4 regions of the Candidatus Pantoea rara genome follow, and region 2 is predicted to be linked to each of the others. Evidence: riboswitches for the same ligand, from Rfam matches in the RefSeq annotation. Region 2 holds a riboswitch; each other region holds the start of a gene.

Region 1 (7,203 bases), 220 kb from region 2:
CGCCAGAATCAGCTGGCGCCCCTGCTGCTCCATCATGCGCGCGGAATGCGCCATTAACTCAGTAAAGTAGCTGCCGCTATAGAGCGTATTCGTGATGACCAGCCCGATAGTCTGAGAGGTTTTCGTCGCCAGGTTGCGCGCCAGCAGATTGGGCCGGTAGCCGGTTTCTGCGATCGCCTTCAACACTTTCTCACGCTTTTCCTGCCCGACATAGCCATTGCCGGAGAGCACACGTGACACTGTCGCTTTTGAGACGCCCGCCCTGTTAGCCACTTCCTGAATCGTTGCCATGATGATGTTCCTTGTCTGCGTCGTCCTGCAGTTTACCTAAGCCTCTCAATGTTGGAAATATTTACCCGGACTCAGCACGAAGTAATCTGAGGCAGACGGGTGATCTACTTCACAAAAAATAAATGTGGCTGATTTCACCTCTTGTCGGCGCAATGAAAGCACTTCATGATTTTGTGAAACCGGTTTCCTATTTGCCTGCCTGCAGGCGCTAAAACATAAAAAAACTTTGACCGATTTACCCTACAGAGAAAAACGATCATGCCCATAAACTATGCCGAGGTGTCACGCGCCATCGTCGATGCGCTAGGCGGCCTCACCAATATCGAAGCCGTCACTCACTGCATGACCCGTTTGCGGTTCGTGCTGAAAGATGAAACGCAGGTCGACACTCCCCGCCTCAAAGCCATCAAGGGCGTAATGGGTGTGGTGCATAACGATACCCAGTGCCAGGTAATCATTGGCAACAATGTTTCGCAGGCTTATCAGGCGGTGCTGCAACTGGGATCGCCTGGCGTTGCACCGAGCGTGCCGGTGAAACGTAAAATCACCCTGAGAGGCATCGGTGCGGGTATTCTGGATGCGCTGGTGGGCACCATGTCACCGCTGATCCCGGCCATTATTGGCGGATCGATGGTTAAACTGCTGGCGATGATTTTGGATATGGCGGGCGTGTTTGAAAAAGGGTCGTCAACGCTGGTGATCCTTAACGTCATTGGCGACGGGGCCTTCTTCTTCCTGCCGATCATGGTAGCCGCCTCTGCAGCGCTGAAATTCAAAACCAATATGTCGCTGGCGATCGCCATTGCAGGTGTGCTGGTCCATCCCAACTTTGTTGATCTGATGGCCAAAGCGGCGCAGGGTCAACCGGTCGAGTTCGCCTTCATCCCGGTGACGGCGGTGAAATATACCTATACGGTGATTCCGGCGCTGGTGATGACCTGGATCCTGTCGCACATTGAGCGCGGCGTAGATCGCATTACGCCTGCCGTGACGAAAAACTTCCTGAAACCGATGCTGATCGTACTGATTGCTGCCCCTATCGCGATTGTGCTGATTGGCCCGATTGGCATCTGGATCGGCAGCGGCATCTCCGCACTGGTTTACACCGTCCATGGCTATCTTGGCTGGTTGTCCGTCGCCATTATGGGGGCTATCTGGCCGCTGCTGGTCATGACCGGGATGCATCGGGTGTTTACGCCGACCATCATCCAGACCATTGCCGAAACCGGCAAAGAGGGCATGGTAATGCCGTCAGAGATCGGTGCCAACCTGTCGCTGGGTGGATCATCACTGGCGGTGGCGTTTCGCACCAAAAACCGGGAACTGCGTCAGACTGCGCTGGCGGCAGCGGCTTCCGCCATTATTGCCGGAATTTCAGAACCGGCGCTGTATGGCGTTGCGGTCCGGCTTAAGCGTCCGCTGATCGCCTGTCTGATCAGCGGTTTTATCTGTGGCGCGGTCGCGGGTATCGGCGGGCTGGCCAGCCACTCAATGGCCTCTCCCGGCCTGTTTACCAGCGTACAGTTCTTCGATCCTGCTAATCCCATGAGTATTGTCTGGGTCGGTGCGGTCATGGTGTTGTCGGTGGTGCTGTCGTTTGTGCTGACGCTGCTGTTAGGGTTTGAAGATATTCCTGAAACAGAGCCTGAAACGAAATCCGAATCCGGTACCGTCCCGCAACCTGCGTCTGTTACTGAGCGCACCAACGCGGTTAATAGCCTTTAAACTGCCACTTAAGGAAAGGGTCATGCTGACCCGGAAAAGAGGATTGCATGTCTGATTTAAGGTTCCCGCAAGGGTTTTTATGGGGTGGCGCACTGGCTGCCAACCAGAGTGAAGGCGGTTTTCGTGAAGGTGGAAAGGGCTTAACCACCGTTGATATGATTCCGCATGGCCCGCACCGTACGCCGGTCAAGCTGGGTCTGGAGAAGCGTTTTACCCTGCGTGATGATGAATTCTATCCCAGCCATGAGGCCATCGATTTTTATCACCGCTATCCGGAGGATATCGCGCTGATGGCCGAGATGGGGTTCAGCGTGTTCCGCACGTCGATTGCCTGGAGCCGCCTCTATCCCAACGGCGACGAACTGACGCCTAATCCGGAAGGGATTGCTTTTTATCGCGCGGTATTCGAAGAGTGCCGTAAATACAATATCGAACCGCTGGTGACGCTCTGCCATTTTGATGTGCCGATGCATCTGGTCACGGAATATGGCTCGTGGCGCAACCGCAAAATGGTCGACTTTTTTGCCCGTTATGCCCGCAGTTGTTTCGAGGCGTTTAACGGGCTGGTGAAATACTGGCTGACCTTTAACGAGATCAATATTCTGCTGCATAGCCCGTTTTCCGGAGCTGGCCTGGTGTTTGAGCCTGGTGAGAACAGGGATCAGGTGAAGTATCAGGCGGCACATCATGAACTGGTTGCCAGTGCGATGGTGACGCGGATCGCGCATGAAGTGAATCCGGCCAATCAGGTCGGCTGCATGCTGGCAGGCGGAAACTTCTACCCGTGGTCGAGTAAACCCGAAGATGTCTGGGCGGCACTGGAGAAAGATCGCGAAAACCTTTTCTTTATTGATGTGCAGGCGCGCGGCGCCTATCCGGCCTACGCCGCGCGCGTGTTCCGTGAAAAAGGCGTGACGCTTGAGATTGAAGACGGTGATGCTGACATCCTGAAAAACAGCGTCGATTTTGTCTCATTCAGTTACTACGCCTCACGCTGCGCTTCGGCGGAGATGAATGAGCAGAACAGCAGCGCCGCCAATGTGGTGAAATCCCTGACCAATCCTCACGTGCCACGCAGCGAATGGGGATGGGGTATCGATCCGCTAGGCTTACGCATCACTATGAATATGATGTATGACCGTTACCAGAAGCCGCTGTTCCTGGTCGAGAACGGCCTGGGCGCGCGCGATGAAATCGATGCGAATGGCGAGATTAACGATGATTACCGCATCAGCTATCTGCGTGAACACATCCGCGCCATGGGCGATGCCATCCAAGATGGTGTGCCGGTGATGGGTTACACCAGCTGGGGCTGCATCGATCTGGTTGCTGCATCGACCGGTGAAATGAGCAAGCGCTACGGTTTCGTCTACGTTGACCGCGACGATTTGGGCAACGGCACACTGGCGCGCACCCGTAAGAAATCGTTCTGGTGGTATAAGAAAGTGATTGCCAGCAACGGGGCCGATCTTGAGTGACAATGTCACCTAAGATCGCTCGCTCGTGCCGTTGTACTCTGGCACAAATTATCGTATAACGAATGTCTCCGAGGGGTGTCCTGTAATGGGCTGAGATGGCGTAAGCCGAACCCTTTGAACCTGATCTGGGTCATGCCAGCGAAGGGACGGGTCGGCAGATTTTTCTGCGTCATCTCCTGCACTATTCCCTGTTCCAGACCGTATGCCCGGATCTCACTGTTACTGGAGATCCCATGTCACATCCGCTTTTCGAGACCGGCTTGTATGGTCGTCTGCGCCAGCAGGCAGGCACTCAATGGCACGCGTATGTCAGGCACGATTTTGTGCAGCAACTCGGTCAGGGCACGCTGCCACCCGCCGCTTTCCGCCACTACCTCACTCAGGACATGCTGTTCCTGCTGCACTTCGCGCGTGCCTGGGGTCTGCTGATCAGCAAACTCTCTGAGCCCGCCATGTTACGCAGTGCGACCGCGTCGCTTAACGCCATCGTCAACGAACTGCCGTTGCATCTGGCTTACTGTCAGCAATGGGGTATCTCCGAGGCAGAGATGGCGAGCGAACCCGAAGCAATGGAAACGATCAACTACACCCGCTATGTGCTGGACGTAGGGCACACCGGGGATGCGCTGGAGCTGATGACGGCACTGATGCCGTGTGTCGCTGGCTACGCTGAAATTGGTCTGACGCTGCTGGATGATCCCTCGACTCGCTTTGAGGGAAATCCTTACGGCCCATGGATAGAGAATTACGGCGATGAATCCTACCTGGCAGGCGTCGGTTCCTCACTTTTGCTGTTTGAAGCTCTCGCTCAGCAGCGCGCGGGTGAACAGCGTTTTGATCGGCTGGCGGAGATTTTCAACACTGCGACCCGGCTGGAAGCAGCATTCTGGCAAATGGGGCTCAACCATGCTGCCGCTTTTCGGGTCAGCCCATGAACCCGCCTGTTGATGGCGTGCCGCCTGGTATTTCCATTCGCCAGCTCTGCCTGACGCTGGGTCAGCAGCAACTTTTCAGCCAGCTTGATCTGGAGATTGCGGGCGGTGCATTTACCGCTTTACTGGGTGCCAGCGGCGTTGGTAAAAGCAGCCTGATGCGGGTCATTGCCGGTCTGACGCCACCGACTTCCGGACAGATTAGCGGTAGCGACGGTCTGCCGCTGACCGGTCGCATCGCCTGGATGGGACAACAGGATCTGCTCTATCCCTGGCTCACAGTGCAACAGAATGTCTGCCTCGCCAGTCGCCTGAAGGGCGAGAAAGCCGACCATGACTGGGCGCAGCATCTGCTGGAGCGGGTGGGCCTAAGCAAATATGCCCGCGCACGACCCGCGACGCTCTCCGGCGGGATGCGTCAGCGTGCCGCGCTGGCCCGTACTCTTTACACCCGTCAGCCCATTGTGCTGATGGATGAGCCGTTTTCCGCGCTGGATGCACTAACACGCAGTCAGATACAGACGCTGGCCGCAGAAGTGCTGGTCGGGCATACCGTGCTGTTAATTACTCATGATGCCGCAGAAGCCTGCCGACTCAGTCATCATCTGCTGGTGATAGGTGTGGCGGGGATAGAAGCTTGCACGCCTCTGCAGGGCCAGCCACCGCGGGCTCCAGACGACATCCATGTCATCCAGAGTCACTCCGCGTTACTGAAGCAGCTGTGCAGGATAGTCCGATGAGAAACCATTTCGCCGGTATTCGCCGGGGCGCGACGCTGTTTACCGGACTGATTACGCTGTGGTGGCTCGCCACGCTGACCACCATTCCGGCGTTTCTGCTGCCCTCGCCCGCTGCGGTCGCCGCCGCGCTGTGGCAGAACGCTGACTATCTCAGCCATCACACGCTGATTACCCTGACCGAAATCCTCAGCGGCATGGCGCTCGGCGTGCTGCTGGGTGGCGCGCTGGCGCTGGGCATGACATTTTCGCCATGGTTACAGCGCTGGATGATGCCGCTGGTAATCACCAGCCAGGCGATTCCGGTGTTTGCCCTGGCGCCTTTGCTGGTGCTCTGGTTTGGCTTTGGCATAGGCGCCAAAGTCGCGATGGCCGTGCTGGTGATCTTCTTTCCGGTAACCTCCAGCTTTTTTGATGGACTGCGCCGCGTCACCCCCGGCTATCTCGATCTGGCTCGAACGATGGGCGCTTCACGTGCCTCACAACTGCGTCATGTCCGACTGTTAGCCGCGCTGCCCGCGCTGGGTTCAGGGCTGCGGATGGCGGCGGCCGTCGCGCCAATCGGGGCAATCATCGGTGAATGGGTTGGCTCAGCCGAAGGGCTGGGCTTCGTAATGCTGAATGCTAACGCACGGATGCAGAGCGACCTCTGTTTCGCTGCGCTTTTCATTCTGGTGCTGATGACGCTGGGCCTGTGGCTGACTATCGACTTCCTGCTGCGCCGCCTGATTTCCTGGGCTCCCGAGACAATTTAATGACCTCCAAAGATGAGAAAACTCATGACTAAACTGCCTCTGTTTACCCTGCTGTTCAGCGCCGCCTTAACCACTCAGGCTCAGGCGATGGAAAAACTGACGCTGGTGCTCGACTGGTATATTAATCCCGATCACGCACCTATCATGGTGGCGCAACAGACCGGTGCGTTTGCAGCTGAAGGGCTGGATGTAAACATCGTGCCGCCTTCCGATCCGGCGCTGCCACCACGTCTGGTGGCAGCTAAACAGGCGGACTTAGCCATTACCTATCAGCCGCAGCTGCATTTTTTCGCCGACCAGGGCCTGCCGCTGATGCGGGTGGGTACGCTGATTAACACGCCGCTGAACACGCTGATGACGTTAGACAAAACAGTAAAAAAACCGGCAGATTTAAAAGGGAAGCGCATCGGCTACTCGGTCAGCGGCATTGAGCAGGCGACGCTGGCGACTATGCTGGCCCATGATGGGGTCAACGCCAATCAGGTGAAGCTGGTTAACGTCAATTTTCAGCTCACCAGCGCGCTAATGACAGGCCAGGTGGATGCAGTGATAGGCGGCTATCGCAATATTGAAGCCCTGGAGATGAAACTTGCGGGCAAAGCGCCGGTGGTGCTTAACGTCGAAGATTATGGTGTTCCGGCCTATGATGAGCTGATTATCGTTGCTAACCGTGATGAAGCCCACTCGGAGAAAATCCAGAAATTTCTGCGGGCACTGAAGAAGGGAAATGCAGAATTGCAGGCGTATCCCGAGCAGAACTGGCTGACGTTTGTCCGGGCCCATCCGGAACTGAACACGCCGTTAAACCATCAGGCATGGCGTGCCACCCTGCCGCTGTTCGCAGCCGACCCGGCTAAACTGGATCGCGCACGTTATCAGGCTTATGAGCAATTTCTGTTTGATAATAAGCTGATTAAAAGCATTACCCCGGTAGAGCGCTACGCCATCGGCAGTGAGTGATAAGAGAGCCCGCAGCGAATGCTGCGGGCAGGTTACTAGCGTGACTTCGGATACAACCAGTGTTCAATATCGCTGGCGGGCAGCGGTTTTGAGAAGAAGTAGCCCTGGATTTGATCGCAACCGTAAGCTTTCAGCAATCCCAGGGTTGCTTCTGCCTCGACGCCCTCGGCAAGCACGGTGTAATTCAGTTCTTTGAGCATCTGAATAATACATCTGACAATGATTTTCGATGCATCATCTTCACCCATACGTGAGATGAGTGACCGGTCGATCTTGATCACATCGAGCGGAATATCCTGCAGATAGCTGATGTTGCTGTAGCCGG
Region 2 (7,203 bases):
GGTGATGGCGTCAGCTTCAGTAATACGCTCAGCGCCATCTGCGCCTGCATGGCGCCCAGCGTTGCCACGGCTGGCCCCATCACGCCAGCCGTGTTGCAGTTACCCGACGTCACAGGCAACTGCGGGAACAGCGCGCGATAGCCGGGTGAACCCCCGCAGAATCCACCGACATAGCCTTTGCGACCTAACACCGACGCGCAGATGAGCGGCAGATCGCGCGGATAGCAGGTGTCCGAGAGCTGATAAGTGATCGCGAAGTTATCCGCCGCATCCACCACCAGATCGATTCCCTTCAGCGCCTCCGGGAGATGACTGGCACTCAGCCTGTATGGATGCGCCTCGACGCGGCAGTCAGGATTCCGCTGCGCCAGCGCGCGCTGAGCACAGATTGCTTTGGGCTGACCCACATTGTCGACGCCAAACAGCGTCTGCCGGTGGAGGTTGTGCAACTCAACCCGATCGCCATCATAAAGACGAATAAACCCGACGCCCGCGCCAGCCAGCAACGGTAGCAGCGTCGCGCTAAGCCCGCCCGCGCCCACCACCAGCACACGTGCCTCGCTCAGCCGCTGCTGCCCCGCTTCGCCAATCTCCGGCAACATAGTCTGTCGCTGATAACGCTCCATCGCCGCTCCTTAAAACTGTGCCAGACCAAAAATGGGCGTTGAAGCTGACGCCATGTCGCGCTGCTCCATCAATCCCGCCTGAAACGCTTCGTGACCGCCATGGATTGCGGCAGCGAAGGCCCCGGCCATCCGCACTGGATCGCGCGCTTTTGCCACCGCCGTGTTGAGTAACACCGCGTCAAAGCCCATTTCCATCGCCTGCGCCGCCTGACCGGGCGCGCCAATGCCCGCATCAATAATCAGCGGCACATCTTTAAACCACGCACGCATGGCACGTAGCCCTTCGATATTGCGCAGCCCCTGACCGGAGCCAATCGGCGCCCCCCAGGGCATCAGCACTTCACAGCCCGCTTCCAGTAGTTTCTCGCCGACAATCAGATCTTCGGTGGTGTAGGGAAAGACCTGGAAGCCGTCAGCGCAAAGGATCCGCGCGGCTTCAACCAGCGCAAAGGGGTCGGGTTGCAGCGTATCGGCATGACCGATGACCTCCAGCTTGATCCACGGCGTGTCGAACAGTTCGCGCGCCATCTGCGCCGTCGTCACCGCCTCTTTCACCGTGTGGCAGCCTGCGGTATTGGGCAGAATGCGTTTGTTAAGCTGTTGCAGCAGCGAGCGGAAAGCACCGCCTTCACTGCCTTCACGACGCAGGCTGACAGTAATGATCTCCGCGCCTGACGCGTCTATCGCCTGATGCAGAATGTCCGGGGACGGATATCCGGCGGTACCGAGCAGAAAGCGAGATTGCGGAGTGAATTGATAGAACATGGTTACCCTCCCTGCATCGGTGACAGGATTTCCAGCTGGCTACCCGCCTCAAGCGGCTGGCTGGCATAGCGGCTACGCGGCACAAATTCGCCGTTCAGCGCGGTGGCGACGGTGCGCGGGTCAATCTGCTGCTCCGCCATAAGCTCTGCCAGCGTGTCTGCATCGGTTTCAATCGTGTGCCCATTAAGTTGAACTCGCATGAGTCATCTCCTGAGTAAGTTGCAGCATGAGTTTTTCAGCCATAATCGGAGCCAGCAAAAAGCCGTGACGGTAAAGCCCGTTCAGCGAGAAACGACCCTTTTCATAGCGGACTTCAGGCAGGTTCTGTCGATAAGCGGGGCGCAGACCGGTGCCGCTCTCCACGATGCGCGCTTCGGCCAGCGCCGGATGCAGACTATAAGCGGCACTGAGCAGCTCCATCATCGCTCTGGCACTGATCGGGCTGCTATCGTGGCTTTCGACCATCGTGGCACCCAGCATGAAGTGCCCGTCTGCACGCGGCACCAGATAGCAGGGAAAGCGTGGGTGCAGCAGCCGGACAGGACGGGAGAACTGAACATCGGGGGTCTGGAGAATCAGCATTTCGCCCCTGACAGCGCGCAGCGCGGGCTGCTGATCCGCAGCGTGGATGCCACGGCAGTCAATGATTGTGCCGGTGGGTTTACCGCTGTGTAAGGGCACGCCAGCCTGCTGCAGTTTGTCGCGCAGTTGCTGCATCGCGCGGCGGGGATCAAGATGCGCCTCTGCCGCAAAAAACAGACCACGGGCAAAGCGATTTTCCAGCGCCGGCTCGATCTCTCCGGGGGCGACCCATTGATGCTGCTGCGTCATGATGGCGAAACGTGTCAGTTCGCGGCTGTCACGCGGTGGCGTAACCACCAGCGTGCCCTGCTGTTCCACACCCTCCACGCGTTGCGCCCACCAGCCCGCAGCGTGCTGGCCCCATTCGATCACCTGCGGCGGCGCGCTTTCTGCTTCGCACCAGGGCGCGAGCATGCCGCCTGCCCAGTGTGAGGCGGCACGACAGTCAGGCTGCGTAATGACTTCGACGCTTTCTCCTCGCTCCACAAGCAGTGTGGCGACACACAACCCGGCCACACCGCTGCCAAGTACCGACCAGCAGCTCATGATGCCCACCGGCGAGGATGAGAGAAAATCAGGATGAGAAGTTTCACTTTGGCCTCGTTATCAGTTAACGAAGACCCGTGATACGGAGGGAAAAGGCAGAGACGTCGCGAATGCGCCCCTGCGGCAAGTATCTGATGCGATACCCATCTTCCTACGCCAGTATCAACTGGGTCAGGTTCTAAGGGTCGCTAAGCCGCGCAATGCGCTATTAGCCTCTCAGTCTCTCTGGCGAGACTCCCCTGACGGGTTTAGTTGTAAGTTAAGCGGGCAGCTTCGTCAAGCAGCAGGCAGGGTGCAAAACCAGAAAATCGTGATTAACGGGCAGAACCAGACGACCAGTCAGCAGCGGTTGCCAGCGTCACAAAGGGTCCCGCCAGCGTCTGATTGTGATGACCAATAATACTTTCCGCAGAGAGATGTGGATTATCGACAGTGGTATGCGCATCGGAAATCAGTACAACGTTAAATCCCAGCTCCGGTGCGGCCCGACAGGTGGTATCAACACAGAACTCCGTTTTCATCCCGGCAATCACCAGTTGTTTTATGCCTCTTTGCTTAAGCTGAAGTTGCAGGCCGGTATCCCTGAAACAGCTGGGGTATTTTTTTGTGAAGACGACATCTGACTGCGGGTTAACCTGCAACGCCGGTATCAGACCAGTCAGCGGACTTTGCTCGTTGAAAGGAGAATTATCAGGCCCGATGTGTCGCGCAAAAAAGACGGGAACTTCAGACTGCCGTGCTTTGGTGATGAGCAGAGTGATATTCGACAGAATACGGTCTGCAGCAAAAGGCGCCGCTGGACCATAAAAAAGGCCCTGCTGCATGTCGATGATTAAAAGTGCATTTTCAGATGTCTTCATGACCTGGCTCCATTCAGTTTTAAGAACGGGGAACAGGTCCCCGTCCGGTTCGGCGGGGAGTGGGAATCTGTTGTGTCAGGTGCCCGTCACAGACTCGCCTACGCCGCCGCTGAGCGCGGTGGTGGTGACGGTGGTGAAAGTCAGAACTGACATAAACATTTTACGATCCTGAGTTGATGAATTCGTGAGGAGTCTCATCCGGCAGGAGGGGACCGGAATTTACATTACCCTGAACACTGTGGCTTTTAAAGCGCCTGCAGCGATTGCGTCACCGCGTCGGTGATTTCACGAATACGCGGTTCGGCGCGGCGATAATAGGTCCATTTGCCCACTTTGCTGGCTTCGACCAGGCCCGCATTGTGAAGTGCTTTCAGGCATAACGACGTGGCGGGCTGTGATAAGCCCGCCTTGTCCTGTATGAGGCTGGCGCAGACGCCATACTGATCGAAGGGATAGAGCTGGGTATAGCCCGCAAACGCTTCGTCAGGATTTTTAAGCCACTTCAGCACTGCCACTCTGGTCGGGTTAGACAGTAACTTCAGGGCATTTTCGGGGGACATGCCGCCTCACAGAATATCAGGATTGAAAAACAGGATAGTCAGTATAGCCTTTCTCAGTGCCGCCATACAGGGAGGCGTGATCGACCTCATTCAGCGGATAGCCTGATTTAATGCGCGCAGGCAGGTCAGGATTGGCGATAAACGAGCGGCCAAAACCAAACAGATCGCCCCAGCCTTTTTCCAGCACATGCTGCGCTTTTTCAGCCGTGTAACGACCCGAATAGATGATCGGAGATCGGAATGTTTCCCGCAGTGCGACGCGGAAACTTTCTGGCATGTCCGGGCTATTATCCCAGTCGGCTTCGGCAATAGAGAGATAGCCGACTTCCAGCGCATTCAGCATCTCCGCAGCGCGGATGTAGGTCGTATGGGGATCGCTTTCAACCAGTCCAAGATAGACGCGCTCTTCGTCAGTGCTTGAAAACAGTGGCGCAAATCTGACGCCAACACGATGGCTGCCAAATACCGAGCTGACCGCCTCAACGACTTCGCGCAGGAAGCGCAGACGATTCTCCGCTGAACCACCATATTCATCCGTACGGAAGTTAGTGTGCTCTGAAATAAACTGGTTAATCAGATAACCGTTGGCGGAATGCAGTTCCACGCCGTCAAAACCGGCCGCTTTGGCATTCTCAGCCGCACGACGGTAAAGTGCCACAATCTCTTTAACTTCCGCTGTGGTCAGTGCCCGTGGCTCGCTGGGTGCAGTTAATATCCCCGCCCCTGGCCCTGTCTCAATAAAGACCCGGACGTTGTCGGCTGCAATAGCTGAAGGCGCCACCGGGGGCTGCTTCTCTGGCTGAAGTTCATTATGTGATACGCGGCCAACATGCCAGAGCTGGCAGAAAAGGGTGGCGCCTTCCTGATGTACCGCTTCTGTGACCTTTTTCCAGCCCGCGATCTGCGCGTCGCTGTGGATCCCCGGCGTCCATGCATAGCCCTGTCCACGGGGCTCAATCTGGGTGCCTTCGGTGACCATCAGTCCCGCACTGGCGCGCTGGCGGTAATACTCCACCATCATCTCGCCGGGAATGTTGCCCGGCTGCTCACTGCGGCAACGCGTCAGCGGCGGCAGTACAATGCGGTTACGAAGCGTGAGATCGCCCAGGTTCAGCGGGGTAAAAAGTGACGGCATAACAAAAAGTCCTCTGATGTGTGAAGAGGCGATATTATATTTACACATTTAAATTTGTAAATGTGTAATCTGTGCTTTTTGTTCCGGAGCTGTTTATTATGGGGCGGATCCTGCAGACATCGCACTCAGGCCAGCTGCAGGTTCATCAGGACATTATGAAGCGTATTTTTCAGTGAAGGCCTGCCATTGCTGGCGATAGATATCCATCTGTTTCAACGCACCATCAATAGACGATTGCGCAGCGTTGCCGGGGTTGGGCGTTGCACTGATTATTGCCGCAAAGGCACTGAATACAGCGTCTGTATTACCACCTGAATTCATGGCTGCCATCATGCTGTTCAGCTCAACCTGAGGCCGTGCGGTGCCGCTTTCAAACTTGTTGAGATTATCACGCGCACTCTCCTGCATGTGGCGAGTGCCATAACGCATAGCTAACGTCAGCGTATCCTGAGCGCCCGATAACATCGCACTGTTACGAATAGCCACTTTGACGTTTATCATCTGATCAGCGATGCCCGTTGCCTGTTTCTGGTTATCTCCGGAGACATATTTTTCAATCAGTTTATGGAGCTTAGACTGCGTCAGGGTCAGCGCCATGGCTTCAGCGGTATCGCTGTTATCGTACTGACCACGCCCCGCCTGACCTTCAACCAGCACCTGATGTAAGGCAGCAGCAAAGTCATCCATCGTGCTCTGCGTTTTGTCAGCGGTCATACTCAGGAGTGGACTCAGTGTGCTGGCATCTGAGCTGGTGTTGGGGTCGTTGAACAAGGCATACGCAAGGTTAATGGACGGCCCCTGGCCGGATGACTTTAACTCTGCCAGTGCCTTGAGATTTTTTTCCTGTTGCTCTGCCGCAATGGGTTCATCGCGGGCGTGTAAAAGCCGTGCTCTTGCCTCGGGGGAGATTACCACCACACTGGCCGGTAACTCTTTAGCGGTGATACTTTCTTTAATGCTGTCCGATGCTGTATTTGGTGTGATGAGCGTGGTTGAATATCCTCTTGCCACGTCTGTGCTAATGCCACTGATTAACCCCATAATGCCCTCTACGGTTTGTCTGGTTGAACAATTAATCGGCAGGATGTAACTCATCTTTACAGGCATATATTCAATCCGTGAGTGAGGCGACTTATTTCAGGTTTAACTATCAGCGCTATTACGACAGGACTTTACTTCACCATCTGTTCAGAATTATTAAGTTGAACCTTCAGCAGGTCAGCGCAACCAGACAGGGAACATTCAGAGGAAACGTTGTGATCACTACACTTTCTTTAGACGCGCTTGGGCCACGCATTTGTATTATGGGGCCGTCTAACAGCGGGAAATCTACTCTGGCTGCTGCTATTTCTCGCAAAACAGCCTTGCCTGCCGTTCATCTGGATCAGCTTCACCATACTCCGGGCACTCAATGGATTCCCAGAGCACCGGCTGAGTTTATGCGTTTACACGCTGACGCGGTGAGTCAGGAAAAATGGGTTATGGATGGGAATTACACAAAATGTATTGAAGAACGTCTCGCGCGCGCCACAGGATTCATTCTTCTGGATGTAAAAGTACCTGTGGCGCTAATTCGGTATATTCGCAGATGTTATTCCTCCACACCACGCGTTGGAGGCCTGAAGATGAGCAGAGAGCATGTGACCCTGGAGATGCTGAAATATATTATCCTTACTGCGCCGAAGAATCGGAAGCGCCATAAGACGCTTTATGACCAGGTCAGCCTGCCAAAACTTCGGCTAAATTCTTCAGGTGATTTTCAGGCCTGTCTGGAATACTGGGGCTTATAATTAAAAAGTGACTGCCCAGCCCCGCTTCTGTTAATCAACAGGCATCAGGCTCGTCAAAAGCGCGTTCAGCGATTCACCTGGCCCGGTTAGCTACGGCTGAATACCATTTTCAGGCCTGCCAGCGCAAAGCAGCAGGCTAACAGAGCATCGAGTCCGCGACGAATGCGTCGGTAAAAGGTGCCCATGACAGAGGTTGAGAACAGCAGAGCATAACCGCCGAAGACCAGGACGCAAATGGCTGCACAACCGCAGAGGATTATCGGCAATGTTGAGGCACTCCCATCCGGCTTCAGCGCAAATGACATAATCGCCACCCAGGTAAGAATCGCTTTGGGATTG
Region 3 (7,203 bases), on a different replicon from region 2:
AGCGCTGGAGATAGACGATTCAGCCCTGATGGCGCTGGAACATAACCTGCAGCTGCAGCGCATGGCCGGTGAGCGCCATGACAGCCAGGGTTTTCTGACTCTGGACGATGAGTTTCATCGCCTGATCGCTGAAAGTATTGACTGCAAGCTGGCCTGGGAGACGGTGGAAAACATTAAAGCCGCCATGGACCGGGTACGGTTTCTGACGCTGAGTGAAGTCTCTCCACCGGAGAAGCTGATTGAGCAGCATGAAGAGATTTTTGCCGCGCTGAAACATCACGACGCCGACGCCGCCGAAGCAGCGATGCGTCGCCATCTGCAGGAGATGATCTTCTCCATCACCCCGATTGCGGAGCGTAACAGCGCCTGGTTTGAGGCACCCTAATCGCTCATCGCCCGCATCGCCTGATTAAAAGGCTGATGCGGGCCTTTGCCGTCACCACCATTGATGAAAATGGTGAACCGGCCCGATACCCTTCCCGACCTCCAGCGAATCCGCCAGTAATAACGCCTGTTGTAACCAGTTTTTGGCTTCCCCAATCGTCGCTGCCCAGTCAGCATGGCGCGGCCGCAACGCGGCTAAGGCGGCCGACAGCGTACAGCCGGTGCCATGCGTATGACGGGTATTCACGCGCGGTGTGCTGAATCGCTGCTCTGCTGAGTACGTGATCAGCCAGTCCGGACTTTCCTTCGCCGTCAGATGCCCGCCTTTCATCAGCACAGCCTGACAGCCCAGAGCCAGCAATGCCCTTCCCTGCTCGCGCATCTCTTCCTCATCGCTGGCGACAGCACAATCGAGCAACGCCGCCGCTTCCGGCAGATTAGGTGTAATCAGCGAGACCTGCGGCAACAATAGCTCCCGAACGCTGGCCACGGCATCTGGCGAGAGCAGCGCATCGCCACTTTTCGCGACCATGACCGTATCCAGCACCACGAACGGGATCGCAGCTCGCCTCAGCCTTGCCGCAACCTGCTCTACAATAGCGGTTTCTGACAGCATGCCGATTTTTGCGCTGTCGATGCGGACGTCGTCCAGCACCGAATCGAGCTGGGCGGCGACAAAGTCAGGTGCAATGCGATAGACCGACTGAACGCCGAGCGTGTTCTGTGCCACCAGCGCGGTGATCACGCTGGTGCCGTAGGCTCCCAGTGCTGAGAAGGTTTTGAGATCGGCCTGAATCCCTGCGCCGCCGCTGGGATCGGTACCGGCAATTGTCAGGGCATTAATGCGCTTCATGCTCCACCTCCAGCGTCCAGAGTGCATCAATAAACGCGGTGGCGAAACTACCCGGTCCGGTGGCCAGCGCCGCCGCCTTTTCACCCGATAGAGCCATTACCTGACAGGCCGTCGCAATGTTCATCAGCCGATCACCCGGCAGACTGCTGAACCCCGCTACCACGGCCGAGAGCGCGCAGCCGGTTCCGACCACCCGCGTCATTAAGGGGCTTCCACCGCTTATGGCGAGTGTCCGCTGACCATCCGTGGCATAGTCCACTTCACCGGTGACGATAACCAGTGTGTTCCAGGTCTCAGCAAGTTGCTGTGCCGCATCGAGTGCCGCATCGAGTGCCGCATCCGCCTGATGCAGCGTATCGACACCGCGTCCGCCGCTGGCCTGCTGCGCCAGCGCGAGAATCTCTGACGCGTTACCGCGAATCACCGCCGGTTGCTGGCTTAATAGCTGCTGGCAGAAGTTACTGCGCAGCGTCAGCGCGCCGACAGCGACCGGATCGAGTGTCCAGGGCGTGCCCGCCTCCTGGGCCGCGATTACAGCAGCCTGCATCGCCTGCTGGCGCTCGCGGGTCAGGGTGCCCACGTTGATCAGCAGCGCATCAGCGATGCGGCTAAACTCTGCCGCTTCTTCAGCATCAATAACCATTGCCGGTGAAGCATTAAGTGCCAGCAAGACGTTGGCGGTGAAGTTCTGCACCACGTCATTAGTCATGCAGTGCACCAGCGGTGAGTGAAGGCGGAAAGTGTGCAGAACGGGCGCGAAATGCGCGAGAGAAAGGTGTTGAGATTGATGAGTCATCGTAGCTCCCAACCGGCGAACAAGAAGGCGAATGCGGTCAGGCATCAGACTTCCCTACGCTGGCATTATCCAGTTCAGGTCAGCGGGTTTTTCTCAGCCCTTTCCGTGTGGAAAGCGGCACCCCGAGTCATATAGATATTACTCCATCTATTAGCAGCTTAAGGGAAGGGGCTTGTTTGCACAAGCCTGCTTCAGGGCAAAGACACTCCGTCTTTTCAGCTTGCTGAAAACGAGTGCGGGTTACAAAACAATGAGGGCAATGCAAATCCGCCTGTTAGTGATGTATGCGAGCCTATAACAACGCTGGATATGACCCTTCGCCCTCTTTTTCAAATCGTTGTTCAACCCTATAGTAAAAATGGGTCTGCTGGGGCAGGACAATTATTCGATTTCTTACCACTATCTTCAGACGGGTGTGCTGCTGTTTATGGCACTTTATCCACTTCAGTTCCATCACGTCTTGATAGCCATTTTTGATGATCTGTTCGTCGGAAAATACATTCAGAGGGTAATGTATTCATGCTTCTGATGAAGACATTACGAATATTGAGGGTATTTAATCAATGTGATGTTTTTCAGGCTCAAAGCCATATTGATTGTCGGGAACCTACAAAACTGAGTTTCACGCAGAGTAATCTCCAGGGGAGACAAAGAATATGTCGCAAAAAATCTGATCGGAAATTGACCGGTTCAGAGAAATGCCTGCACTGTAAGCGGCGATAATGTTCACTGTCGCAATCTCTGCAGTGTCATTACGCTTTTCTTCATATGGGTCACAACCCTAACTGCATTACGATTCTGGTCTCGCTGATTAGTCACATGAAATTGTGGCTGTCATATTTCCTTTATATTTACCGGGCGTTGTTGGATCAGGAATATTATCCAGTTTCAGCAAGTAATCACCCAACCCTCCCGTCCATTGCCCTGTGCCACTATTCCACGTTGTACCCGGTACAGAATAAGTCAAAAAATGTGTTCCGTCAGTAATCGTCCCTTTGCTGCCATTATTAGCATTGGGTTTGAAAGCGAGCATTCCAGTTCCCGTTGACGCAGACGTAATTTGTATCGCGTTGACTGCTTTGCCTGGTACAAGGTCAGGGATGGCTGGAGAGGTGACAACATTTACAGAGCAGGTTCTGTTTGCGGGTACAGTTACCCAGTCGCCACTGAATATGCCAGGCGCCTTTGTACTCCACAAACCCACATACCGCCGAAGTTCATTATTACAATGATTACTCAGCGTTGCTGAATAATTAAGTGAAGCTCCCCATGCCAGGGATGAGGTTAACGCCCCCCAACCTGTAATAGTGATTCCGGTCATTGTACCCGAGACGATATCCAGACATTGCTCTGCTGCCCTATCACGAACAGCATTGCCATCGGCGGTAGCTTTGAGCGCAAACGTATAGACGCCACCGCCACCAAGTACAACAGTAGTATTTTTTCCCACCGCGGCTAAACCTGGAGAGTTAGCCTCAATGGTTACAGCGTTAACGGGCAATGAATTTAACATTGTCAGAAAAACAAAAACTGATCCGCTGAATTTATAGATTTCATTTTTTCTGGAGAATACAGCAATCATAAAACTCTCTCTGAATAATAAATAAACAGGCAGTGATCTAAGGACCACTGCCTTTTGAATTACTCGTAGTCGACAGTCAGTGTAACGATACTTTTCAGATTACCTGCGGTAACGGCTTCCGTACCCGTTTTCATCAATTTGGTTAAAAACGTCATATTGACAGCATTGTTTGACACCGCATATTCAACGCTGTTATTACCTGCTGGATTGAGCTGAGTTGCCTGAGTCGGACCTCCCCATACCCCAACACCTACTCCAGACGCACCTTCAGCCAACGTATTGGAAAAAAGAGTGCTGTCGGTAGTATCAGCTATACCTGAAGCAGTCACTTTGACTTTGGTTGTACCCGCCCCACACTCTGTCAAATTGAGAGTGAATTGCTGAGTGGCACCAATTTTGTCACTCCCAAAATCATCTACCGATACCCGGTTCATGTTCACGTCTTTTCCAGCCGCTGTCCAATCCGGCGTACAGGTATTCGCTACTACGTTGGCGGAGATATTAATCGTTGCGGATTCGGAAGCAGCCTGCGCCCCAATAGAAACCGTTAACATTGCAGCCGCAATGCCACCCATAACAAAAGCATTTTTAAATTTAATAAACTTCATATTGTGCAGAGCCTTTTTTAAAATTTGATAGTTAAATGAAATTCACATCACCGCGAATGGGGTGTGAATAAAAAGCCAATCCTTTAGCCACTAACGACAGACTTCCTGATGCTGAACGAGAACGGACTGCGTTTTCACTGGCAACACATATCGCACCGTACATTGCTGTTCGGCGCCCTGTCCCCACTTCGCTTTCAGTTCTCCTTTCAAAGCCATTCCAGACAAATAAACCTGTCCCCCATCCCCAACCAGACCACTGTTTTCTCCACCGACGATGCTGACGGTAGAACCAAACGGTAAGGGTTGATTCTTATGCATTAGCGTCATAAGAACGCGAAATCCCGTGCGAGTCTTAAAATCTGCTCGCACCAGCGCCCCATGCGTAGGGACAACACGGGTTACTGCGTTATCGATTTCTGTGTGGTCATCCAGTTGATTAACGTCCAGCGCGATTCTGTTTTCCCGATACATGCTGGCGTAAGGCAGCAAAGTATATCCCCTGGCGTCCGTGCGGATGCCTGTGGCATTTGCTACCGGAACACCGGCAGCGCCCGGCGCCGCCACCAATACATTGGTGATACCCAGCGGCTGCCCGAGTGTTAACCCGCCGCTATGCAGAACTGCACTACCAGACAGCCCGTAACGGTACTGCTTATAGTTACGGCTGTAGCCATATCCCGCAGAGGCATTGCCATAGGTCCCCTGGTAGGCCAGGGAAGCATCACCGCTTCCGCCATCCCGACGTCCATACCCTTGAGAAACGGCCCAGTTGAGATTTCCTTCCTCCAGTGCGGTACCGCTCAGACCAACCTGATTAGTGATATGTCCCTGATCGTCTCGATTCGCACTGTAATTCGCCCACAAAGAGCGGTTGTTGCCGTCTGCAAATAAATCATTCAGTGGCACTGACAGTGTGAGATAAAGCGTTTTATCGGCACTCTTTTGCCCGCTGTAGCGGGTTTGTCCATAAGAAACGCTGTAATTAATCTTTTTAAAGACGCTGCTAAAACCAGCCTGAAGAGAATGAGTCGTTGATGCGTTGTTCCAATAGGTCTGACGGGTCCCCGTGAGATACAAGGAGCCCATATCCCCCAGACGTTGAGTGATATTTGCCTGAAATCGGTCACGTTTATTGCTGTACAGATTGTAGTGATCAACCCAGTTTTGCTTCAGCGGACGTCCTGCCGCATCCACATCCAGGGTGTTATTCATCCATCCCGACATTCTCTTCAGTGCCGTTTCATCCAGCGTGTGGAATCCCTCTGTAGAATAACGGTATCCAACTAATTGAAACGTGGTTCCTGTGGAAACCAGCGAGCGACCAAAAAGAAAACGCAACGACTGCCCCTGGTGCCTGGAACCGTCTGCCAGCGTACTGGTTGCCTGGGTAATATCGGCAGATGCCGCCCCCCACATACCTAAATTTACCCCTGCACCCAACGCGAACGCTCGGTATTGATCCGCCAGTTGAACACCGCTATAGGCGGTCAGATTATGAGGCAAACCCATAAGGAGAGTTCCCTGCATAAATGCCGGTTTATCATAGCGATCTGACGTATTGCGATAGCGACCAGCAGTCATACCGTAGCGAATATGCCCTGCACGTTGCAGCACCGGTACAGAAGAATAAGGAACCGTAAATACCCTTACGGAGCCATCGGCCTCGGTCACTGCCACCTCAAGATCGCCACCCGAAGAGAGTGGATATAGATCGTTAATAACGAAAGCCCCTGCGGCAACATAGGTACGGTAAATAACACTACCATTCTGCCGAATACTGACTTCTGCATTACTCCCTGCTATTCCTTTTACAACAGGCGCATAGCCACGCATGGTCTCCGGATACATTTCATCATCTGTTGCTATTCTCACCCCGCGAAAAGCCAGAGGATCAAACACATCGCTACTCGTCGAGCTGTCGCCAATCGTCAGCTCACTACGCCACGGGATAATAGCGCGCTGGAGGTAGGTGTTAATGTGTTGCCATTGCTGTTTACGGCTGTAACGATTTTCGTAAAAACTCCAGGTGCTATTATCCCGCAGACGCCAGGGGCCAACATTAAACCCGCTCATCAGGTTCAGATATTGACTGCGGCTGTTACCATACTCGCCATGGTTTTCACTTCCGCTGAATTGCCAGCTCATTAAAGCTGCACTGATGCCTTCATCCCATTGCTCAGGTGGAATCCAACCGCGAGGATTATTCTGTAAGGCGACTTGCGGAATGCTGATGTCCAGGCGCATTTTCTGAAAATCAAAAATAACCCTGGCATCAGGAATATATCTGCCCGGAGAGAGGCACTGATCCACTGGACGCCTGGTTAACTCAGGAAACGCAGTAGTTTTCACCCCCATTTCAACAAGGTCTTTTGTGGTAAGGCATGGCATCAGACCGGTTGAATCACGCAAATTATTTTCAGGCTTTTCATCATCGGCGGAAACAAACCGTATATTCCGGGAAGCAATGCTATTTCTGTTCAGATAAACATCGACGAAATATGTCCCTGGAAGCTGAGCCCCCTTGCTGGAAAATCGTGATAAATCCGCCACAGAATTAATATCATTGGAAATCATTGATGCGTCAAACTGGAGTTCAGCATGAACAACGCCGGAAATTGCCATTAAAACACCCCAGGCAGAAAACGCAATGCAAGATATCCCCTGTTTATTATTTTTCAAAATAAAACCTGTTCACCCGGATAAAAATTACATTGGCAAAAGCATTATCTTTTATAAAAAATTATTTTAATTTTATCATTTCATTATAACTGTCTGGGGTTTAGTAATGGCTCCGCTATCATTGATAGTACTAAAAGTCAGCGTATTATTACTATCTGAAGGGGTATCTAACAGCATGGTGCCAATAGGTGGAACCATTACTCCAGCGATAGAACGTCCGCTGTGTTTAATCTCTGTCATCGTAATATAATAGGGTGTAGGGTTAGTAATTTCTATTTTTTTACCCAACCGTTTAAAGCTG
Region 4 (7,203 bases), on a different replicon from region 2:
CCGCATCCGGGCTAACCGCTTCACGTCGGCCTGCGAGCTGGCGCTGCATAAAGTTAAGGCCACCTGCCTGATCAAAGCGCAGGGTCACATCGTCAGGTTGTTTGCCCTTCACCTGACGCTGAATGCTGATCAAGGACTCTTCCAGCCAGATATAGTCAGTCACCTCACCTTCACCGCCACTGAACGGCGTGTAAAGGGTGCGAATATGGACTGACTGATGGTCGCTGTTTTTGCGCCAGATACGAACAACACCACGATCGGCAAGATAACCACTGGCAGAAAAAGGGGGAATATCCGGAGTAGAGCTGCAGCCGAAAAGAAACAGGGAGAGAAGCAGAACAGATAAACGCTGAAACAGCGGGGTCATGATGGCTGGCCTCTTAAACAAAAGGGGCGAAACGCCCCCTGTTTTAAAGCTTAACCGCAGTGCGACGTCTTACTTAACGGCGTCTTTCAGCGCTTTACCAGACACGAATGCCGGTACATTTGCTGCAGCGATTTTGATCTCTTTGCCAGTCTGCGGGTTACGACCGGTACGCTCAGCGCGGTGGTTCACTTTAAAAGTACCAAAACCAACCAGTTGTACAGCATCACCATCTTTCAGAGACTCAGTGATCGCAGCCAGAGTAGATTCCAGCGCTGCCTTTGCCTGGGTTTTAGACAGGTCAGCTTTTTCTGCGATCACATCAATCAGTTGAGTCTTGTTCATAAGTTATCCTTAAAGTGTATTTATCGCTTGCTAAGCAACGAGTGCGAGGGAAAAGCCATATTCTGGCACTCTTCTGCCTGCACGCACCGATAGCCACAATTTTCAGCCCCCCAAATGTAGACCAGACAGGGGGCCAATGTGAAGCCTCCAGGCGCGCTAATTCGGGCCTGAAGTCACGTTTTATCGCCTTACTGCTGGAAATTTATACCGATGTTGCTAATTCCAGCTTCACGCAGGTCAGATCGCAGACCTTTAATCAATTCAAGGTCGCGCTCTTCACACTCCGACAGCAGTCGGAAAATCTCCCACTGAAGGTCCCACTCATCGATGATAGCTGGATTCTCACGCAGCTCTTCATCGGTCATTTCGCGTCCAGCCTGAGTCATCTCCAGCATGGCGACGGTGGTAATTGAGGTCTCGCTGACTTCAATGGCATGCTCAAGCGTTTCACCGCTCAGCTGCGCATGTACGACTTCGCTCAATGCCACACAGGCATCAATGGCCGGATAAACGCCGTAAACCTCAAACGCATCACCATCAGGAATGGCGGCTTCGAGCTTTTCCAGCTGGCTATCGAAGTTTATCTTCGCATCTTTGACCGTCAGGTTTTCCCATATCAGATCAAGGATACGGCGATAGAGTGCCGGATCGGCAAATTCAGTCTGCTCGCAGAATGCGCGATAGTTGGGATACATGCGCTCACACAGGCAGGCCATAAAAGTCAGGTGCTGCCAGCTTTCCAGCTTCGCCAGACGCAGATGAACGGGATTTTGTAACATAAAGGTGGCTCTTATTCGTTTCGCTGGCCGCAGTGTAACTGCAAAACCGCAGCACAAACAGTGTTAAAGCGCGTTTTGCCAGCGCTGGAAAGCGGTTCGGTTCGAAGCAACCGCATCAGCCCAGCGGGTCGGTTCCGGCAACCGGTAACCGCGCGTGCAGTTTTCGACCCACTGCAGCGCAGTGTCCAGGCTGACACGATGGCCGGTGGCGACAAACAGCGGATTACAGCGCAGTTTGCTACGCCATACCCAGCCTATCTGCTCACCTTTGTCGATCAGCGGCTGACGGCTGCCAGGCTGCGCATCCAGATCGTCAAAACGACCACACAGGCGGCTTTTGGCAACGCCAATCGTTGGCACATCGACCAGCAGGCCAAAATGCGATGCGACACCCAGTCGTCTGGGATGCGAGATACCGTGTCCATCAACAAACAGCAGGTCCGGCTTTTGCTCCAGCATCTGCCAGGCAGCCATCAGTGCAGGATACTCACGGAAAGAGAGAAAGCCCGGAATATAGGGCATGGTGGTCTCAACGCGCGCGATGCGATGTTCCACCAGCGTTAACGAGGGATACTCCAGTATCACCATCGCCGCCCGCGTAACGGTGCCTTCCTGCTCAAATCCAACGTCCGCTCCGCCAATAAAGCGGGGCGGCAATACGTCAAAGTCATCTTCACGCACCACGTCAGCGGCACGTTGTAACTGCTCAGCGCGGAGTGCGGCAATGTCCATGATTACTCCTGATGCCAGGGACGTGATAAACGATGCACCGCCTCAACGAAGACGCCTGCATTTTCGGGTGGAACATCCTGATGAATGCCGTGCCCCAGATTGAAGACATGTCCGGTGCCCGAGCCAAAACGCTCCAGGATACCGGCCACTTCCTGCTCAATACGCTCCGGTGCCGCATAGAGCATAGAAGGATCCATGTTACCCTGCAGGGCAACTTTGTCGCCCACACGACGGCGTGCTTCATCAATGTCGGTGGTCCAGTCGAGACCCAGCGCATCACAACCAGTAGCAGCCATTGCTTCCAGCCACTGTCCGCCCCCTTTAGTGAAGAGCGTCACCGGTACGCGGCGACCATCGTTTTCACGCAGCAGACCATCAACAATTTTGTGCATGTAGTGAAGTGAGAACTCAAGGTAGTCACGACCCGTCAGCACGCCACCCCAGGTATCAAATACCATCACAGACTGCGCACCGGCGCGGATCTGAGCATTGAGATAAAGGATGACGCTATCGGCCAGCTTATCCAGCATCGCATGCAGCGTCGCCGGATCGGCATACATCATCTTCTTGATTTTGGTAAATGCTTTGCTGCTGCCGCCTTCCACCATGTAGGTAGCCAGCGTCCAGGGACTACCAGAGAAACCAATCAGCGGCAGATCACCGTTCAGGTTCTTACGGATGGTGCGGACCGCATTCATCACATAACCCAACTCCATTTCTGGATCGGGCACCGGTAAACGCTCAACGTCAGCGCGACAGGTCACAGGATTAGAGAAGCGCGGGCCTTCGCCGGTTTCAAAGTAGAGACCCAGTCCCATCGCATCCGGAATAGTCAGGATGTCACTGAAGAGGATGGCGGCATCCAGCGGATAACGACGCAGCGGCTGCAGGGTCACTTCACAGGCCAGCTCGGCGTTTTTACACAGCGACATAAAGTCACCCGCCTGGGCGCGTGTCGCTTTGTACTCCGGCAAATAGCGCCCGGCTTGTCGCATCATCCATACCGGCGTGACATCAACCGGCTGACGTAACAGGGCACGCAAATAACGATCGTTCTTCAGTTCACTCATCTCAACACTCTCTCGGTAACAGGCGTGTAGTGTAGCACTTTCACCCTTCAGCACGGCACAGGGCGACAGTATCTTCAATAAGACGGCGCGCCACAGTGCCTGGCGGTGGCAACAGAGGCAGGTCATCAAAACGGAACCACGCTGCATCCAGGAGTTCTTTACCGTCGTGTTGCAGATCGCCGCTGTCATACTCTGCCATAAACGCTGTCATCAGCGATTGCGGGAAAGGCCACGGCTGGGAGGTAACGTAGCGGACATTTTTGACGCGAATATTGCTCTCTTCCATCACTTCGCGGGCCACAGCCTGCTCCAGCGTCTCACCGACTTCCACAAAACCCGCCAGAACGGTGTAGACCTTGTTGCGATGGCGGGCATGATTCGCCAGCAGGATTTCGTCGCCGCGACGGATAGCCACGATGATGCAGGGTGCGATCTGCGGATAGTAACGCTCACGGCAATGACTGCACAGACAGGCAAACTCATGTTTGCTGTGATGCATTTCATGGCCGCAATAGCCGCACCAGCGATGAGAACGGTAGAATTCCGCCAGCTGCACACCGCGGCCCACTAGCTGAAACAGCTCTGTATCCTGATCGATTAACTGACGAACTGAGAACATATCGGCAGAACGCGGCTCACAAATCAGCCAGACTTTATCGCCCTGCCACTCACCAATGGTCCGGGCCTTACTGCCGGTCAAACCAAATTTTTCGGCGTTTCCGTGGGGTAAATCACCTTGTGGCAACCAAAGTTTATGTTCATGGCTGACAATCCACCATCCAGCGTCTACGCTTGAGATTTCGTATTGCATTTATTTCGTCATCCTTAGCGTCAAATCGCACGCTGAAGCCCTGATGTTAAGTGTGTAGATAAACAACTATAACTCACATGGAGTTAGATATGCTTAACCAGTTAGACGTCCTGGCTGAACGCGTAGGTGGCAGTAATGAACTGGTCGATTCGTGGCTTGAAGCCCGTCGTCAGCTACTGGTGGCCTATTATCACCTGGTCGGTCTTAAACCCAATAAAGAGGCGCTGACGCGTCTGGATGAACAGGCGCTGGACAACTTCTGTCACGGTCTGGTCGATTATCTTTCTGCGGGTCACTTCAGCATCTACGAGCGCGTCATCAGTGAAATGAGTGGCGACAGCCCGATGATTGCTGCCGCGCAGATCTATCCCCCGCTGGAAGCCAATACTGAGCGTCTGATGCAACTGTATGACGGTCACCTGCAGCAGGCGATTGACGACGAAAACTGCATGACTTTCCAGCAGGCGCTATCCGAAGTTGGCGAAGTGCTGGAAGCCCGCTTTACGCTGGAAGATAAGCTGATCCAGCTGGCATGGGATAACAAACTCGCCCCCCCGCCAGTGGCGAATGACAGCCATATCGCTCGTCCGGCGTAATGGCCGTCACTGGCAAAGGGGTTGAGATTATCCCGTAGCCCTTTTATGCTGAACAGGTTCTGAGGAGTGAGCTCCCAGGAACCTTTTTGCTTTTTGCCTTGAAATATAAGGTATTTATGCCCGAGTCTGTTATCAGACGCACGCATAAGTACAGCTTCTTGTCGGAGTGCCCAGTTGGGCTGAGACCGTTAATTCGGGATCCGCGGAACCTGATCAGGTTAGAACCTGCGAAGGGAACAAGAGTAAATTTTCTCTGTATGTCAGCACGCTTACGCTGTCTATACGGTTACTCCTTCCGAACTCCGGACAAGCATCGTTCCCTCTGAACAGGAAGATTGCTATGTCTGATCAAAAAATTTCCCGTCGTGAACAACGTGCCCAGGCGCAGGAATTTATCGATTCCCTGCAAAGTGGCAGTGCCTTTCCCCAGTCCCGTCGCATCTGGATTACCGGCAGCCGACAGGATATTCGCGTACCCATGCGTGAAATTACCCTAAGCCCGACCCACATCGGTGGCAGCAAAGAACAACCACTCTATGAGCAAAATGAAGCGGTGCCGGTCTATGACACGGCGGGTGCCTATGGCGATCCTGCAGCACAGATCGATGTGCACCGTGGCCTGGAAAAGCTGCGCGCACGCTGGATTGCTGAACGCGACGACAGCGAGCTTCTCGAACAGAACAGCTCAGGTTATACCCAGCAGCGACTGGCTGATGAGGGGCTGGATCATCTGCGCTTCGATCACCTTCCCACACCGCGCCGTGCCCGCGCAGGCCGCCGTGTCACGCAGCTGCATTATGCCCGCCAGGGGATCATCACCCCGGAGATGGAGTTTATCGCTCTGCGGGAAAACATGGGCCGTGAGCAAATCCGCAGTGAGGTATTGCTGCAACAGCATCCGGGCCACAGTTTTGGCGCGCATCTGCCCGCCCGCATCACACCCGAGTTTGTGCGGCAGGAGGTCGCTGCCGGACGCGCCATCATCCCTGCCAATATCAATCATCCTGAATCGGAGCCGATGATCATTGGTCGCAACTTTCTGGTTAAGGTCAATGCCAATATCGGCAACTCAGCGGTGACCTCTTCCATTGAAGAAGAAGTGGAAAAACTGGTCTGGTCGACTCGCTGGGGTGCCGATACGGTGATGGATCTCTCTACCGGCCGTTATATTCATGAAACGCGCGAATGGATTTTGCGAAACAGCCCGGTGCCCATCGGTACCGTGCCGATCTATCAGGCGCTGGAAAAAGTCAATGGTGTAGCTGAGGCGCTGAACTGGGAAATTTTCCGGGACACGCTGCTTGAGCAGGCGGAACAGGGCGTCGATTATTTCACTATCCACGCGGGCGTACTACTGCGTTATGTCCCGATGACGGCGAAACGTCTGACCGGAATTGTCTCGCGGGGTGGATCAATCATGGCGAAATGGTGCCTGTCGCATCATCAGGAGAGCTTCCTGTATCAGCACTTCCGCGAGATCTGTGAAATCTGCGCCGCTTACGATGTCTCCCTGTCGCTGGGCGATGGCCTGCGTCCGGGTTCGATTCAGGATGCGAACGACGAGGCACAGTTTGCCGAACTGCGTACCCTGGGTGAACTGACCCGGATCGCCTGGGAATATGACGTTCAGGTGATGATTGAAGGTCCGGGGCACGTGCCGATGCATATGATCCGCCGCAACATGACTGAACAGCTCGCCCTGTGCGATGAAGCCCCCTTCTATACCCTTGGCCCGCTGACCACCGACATCGCGCCAGGCTATGACCATTTCACCTCGGGTATTGGTGCCGCCATGATTGGCTGGTTTGGCTGCGCCATGCTGTGTTATGTCACACCCAAAGAGCATCTGGGTCTGCCCAACAAACAGGATGTGAAACAGGGATTGATCACCTACAAAATCGCAGCGCATGCCGCCGATCTGGCCAAAGGCCATCCTGGTGCGCAGATCCGTGATAACGCTATGTCCAAAGCGCGCTTTGAATTCCGATGGGAAGATCAGTTTAATCTGGCGCTGGATCCTCACACGGCGCGGGCTATGCATGACGAAACCCTGCCACAGGAGTCGGGCAAAGTGGCCCATTTCTGTTCGATGTGCGGCCCCAAATTCTGCTCAATGAAAATTTCCCAGGAGGTGCGCGAGTTTGCAGCACGCCAGGATGCTCGCGCCGAGACAGTAGAAGTGGGCATGGCGCAGATGTCAGACCGTTTTCGCAGCCACGGCAGTGAGCTTTATCACTCTACCGATGCCATTAAGGAGGAGTAACGATGCACGCATTCCCTGCTACCGCCCCGCGCCTGGGGCTTTATCCGGTGGTTGATAGCCCCGAGTGGATTAAACGCCTGCTTGAGATGGGCGTTCGCACCCTGCAGCTGCGTATCAAAGATCAGCCCGATGAGGTCGCCGGAGCAGCCATTGCCGAGGCGATTGCGCTGGGAAAACGCTATGACGCGCGCCTGTTTATTAATGACTACTGGCAGCTGGCCATTAAACATCAGGCTTATGGCG

The links. Region 2 has a riboswitch for thiamine pyrophosphate ahead of ACR8BF_RS20285 (FAD-dependent oxidoreductase). Riboswitches for the same ligand answer to the same signal wherever they lie in the genome.
Region 1: linked by a shared signal. The riboswitch ahead of tenA (thiaminase II) and the one ahead of ACR8BF_RS20285 (FAD-dependent oxidoreductase) in region 2 are both predicted to bind thiamine pyrophosphate.
Region 3: linked by a shared signal. The riboswitch ahead of thiM (hydroxyethylthiazole kinase) and the one ahead of ACR8BF_RS20285 (FAD-dependent oxidoreductase) in region 2 are both predicted to bind thiamine pyrophosphate.
Region 4: linked by a shared signal. The riboswitch ahead of thiC (phosphomethylpyrimidine synthase ThiC) and the one ahead of ACR8BF_RS20285 (FAD-dependent oxidoreductase) in region 2 are both predicted to bind thiamine pyrophosphate.

What each region holds. Positions count from the first base shown of each region.
Region 1 covers NZ_CP194943.1:131,356-138,558, reverse strand. The annotation lists gene ACR8BF_RS19115 (LacI family DNA-binding transcriptional regulator) at 1-291, opposite strand, end outside; gene ascF (PTS cellobiose/arbutin/salicin transporter subunit IIBC) at 550-2,016, shown strand; gene ACR8BF_RS19105 (6-phospho-beta-glucosidase) at 2,064-3,494, shown strand; TPP riboswitch at 3,556-3,658, shown strand; gene tenA (thiaminase II) at 3,728-4,429, shown strand; gene ACR8BF_RS19095 (ABC transporter ATP-binding protein) at 4,426-5,166, shown strand; gene ACR8BF_RS19090 (ABC transporter permease) at 5,163-5,918, shown strand; gene ACR8BF_RS19085 (ABC transporter substrate-binding protein) at 5,943-6,878, shown strand; gene ACR8BF_RS19080 (putative bifunctional diguanylate cyclase/phosphodiesterase) at 6,914-7,203, opposite strand, start outside.
Region 2 covers NZ_CP194943.1:386,020-393,222, forward strand. The annotation lists gene ACR8BF_RS20270 (HesA/MoeB/ThiF family protein) at 1-626, opposite strand, end outside; gene ACR8BF_RS20275 (thiazole synthase) at 636-1,391, opposite strand; gene thiS (sulfur carrier protein ThiS) at 1,394-1,591, opposite strand; gene ACR8BF_RS20285 (FAD-dependent oxidoreductase) at 1,575-2,519, opposite strand; TPP riboswitch at 2,651-2,770, opposite strand; gene ACR8BF_RS20290 (cysteine hydrolase family protein) at 2,834-3,379, opposite strand; gene ACR8BF_RS20295 (ArsR/SmtB family transcription factor) at 3,625-3,939, opposite strand; gene ACR8BF_RS20300 (alkene reductase) at 3,956-5,074, opposite strand; gene ACR8BF_RS20305 (hypothetical protein) at 5,228-6,181, opposite strand; gene ACR8BF_RS20310 (AAA family ATPase) at 6,331-6,864, shown strand; gene ACR8BF_RS20315 (LysE family translocator) at 6,951-7,203, opposite strand, start outside.
Region 3 covers NZ_CP194942.1:1,421,540-1,428,742, reverse strand. The annotation lists gene ACR8BF_RS06780 (GntR family transcriptional regulator) at 1-385, shown strand, start outside; gene thiD (bifunctional hydroxymethylpyrimidine kinase/phosphomethylpyrimidine kinase) at 437-1,237, opposite strand; gene thiM (hydroxyethylthiazole kinase) at 1,224-2,033, opposite strand; TPP riboswitch at 2,068-2,168, opposite strand; gene ACR8BF_RS06765 (hypothetical protein) at 2,845-3,615, opposite strand; gene ACR8BF_RS06760 (fimbrial protein) at 3,675-4,223, opposite strand; gene ACR8BF_RS06755 (fimbrial biogenesis usher protein) at 4,314-6,902, opposite strand; gene ACR8BF_RS06750 (fimbria/pilus periplasmic chaperone) at 6,978-7,203, opposite strand, start outside.
Region 4 covers NZ_CP194942.1:3,741,489-3,748,691, forward strand. The annotation lists gene ACR8BF_RS17640 (DUF1481 domain-containing protein) at 1-367, opposite strand, end outside; gene hupA (nucleoid-associated protein HU-alpha) at 437-709, opposite strand; gene ACR8BF_RS17650 (YjaG family protein) at 898-1,488, opposite strand; gene nfi (deoxyribonuclease V) at 1,552-2,220, opposite strand; gene hemE (uroporphyrinogen decarboxylase) at 2,223-3,290, opposite strand; gene nudC (NAD(+) diphosphatase) at 3,331-4,101, opposite strand; gene rsd (sigma D regulator) at 4,191-4,697, shown strand; TPP riboswitch at 4,850-4,950, shown strand; gene thiC (phosphomethylpyrimidine synthase ThiC) at 5,038-6,960, shown strand; gene thiE (thiamine phosphate synthase) at 6,963-7,203, shown strand, end outside.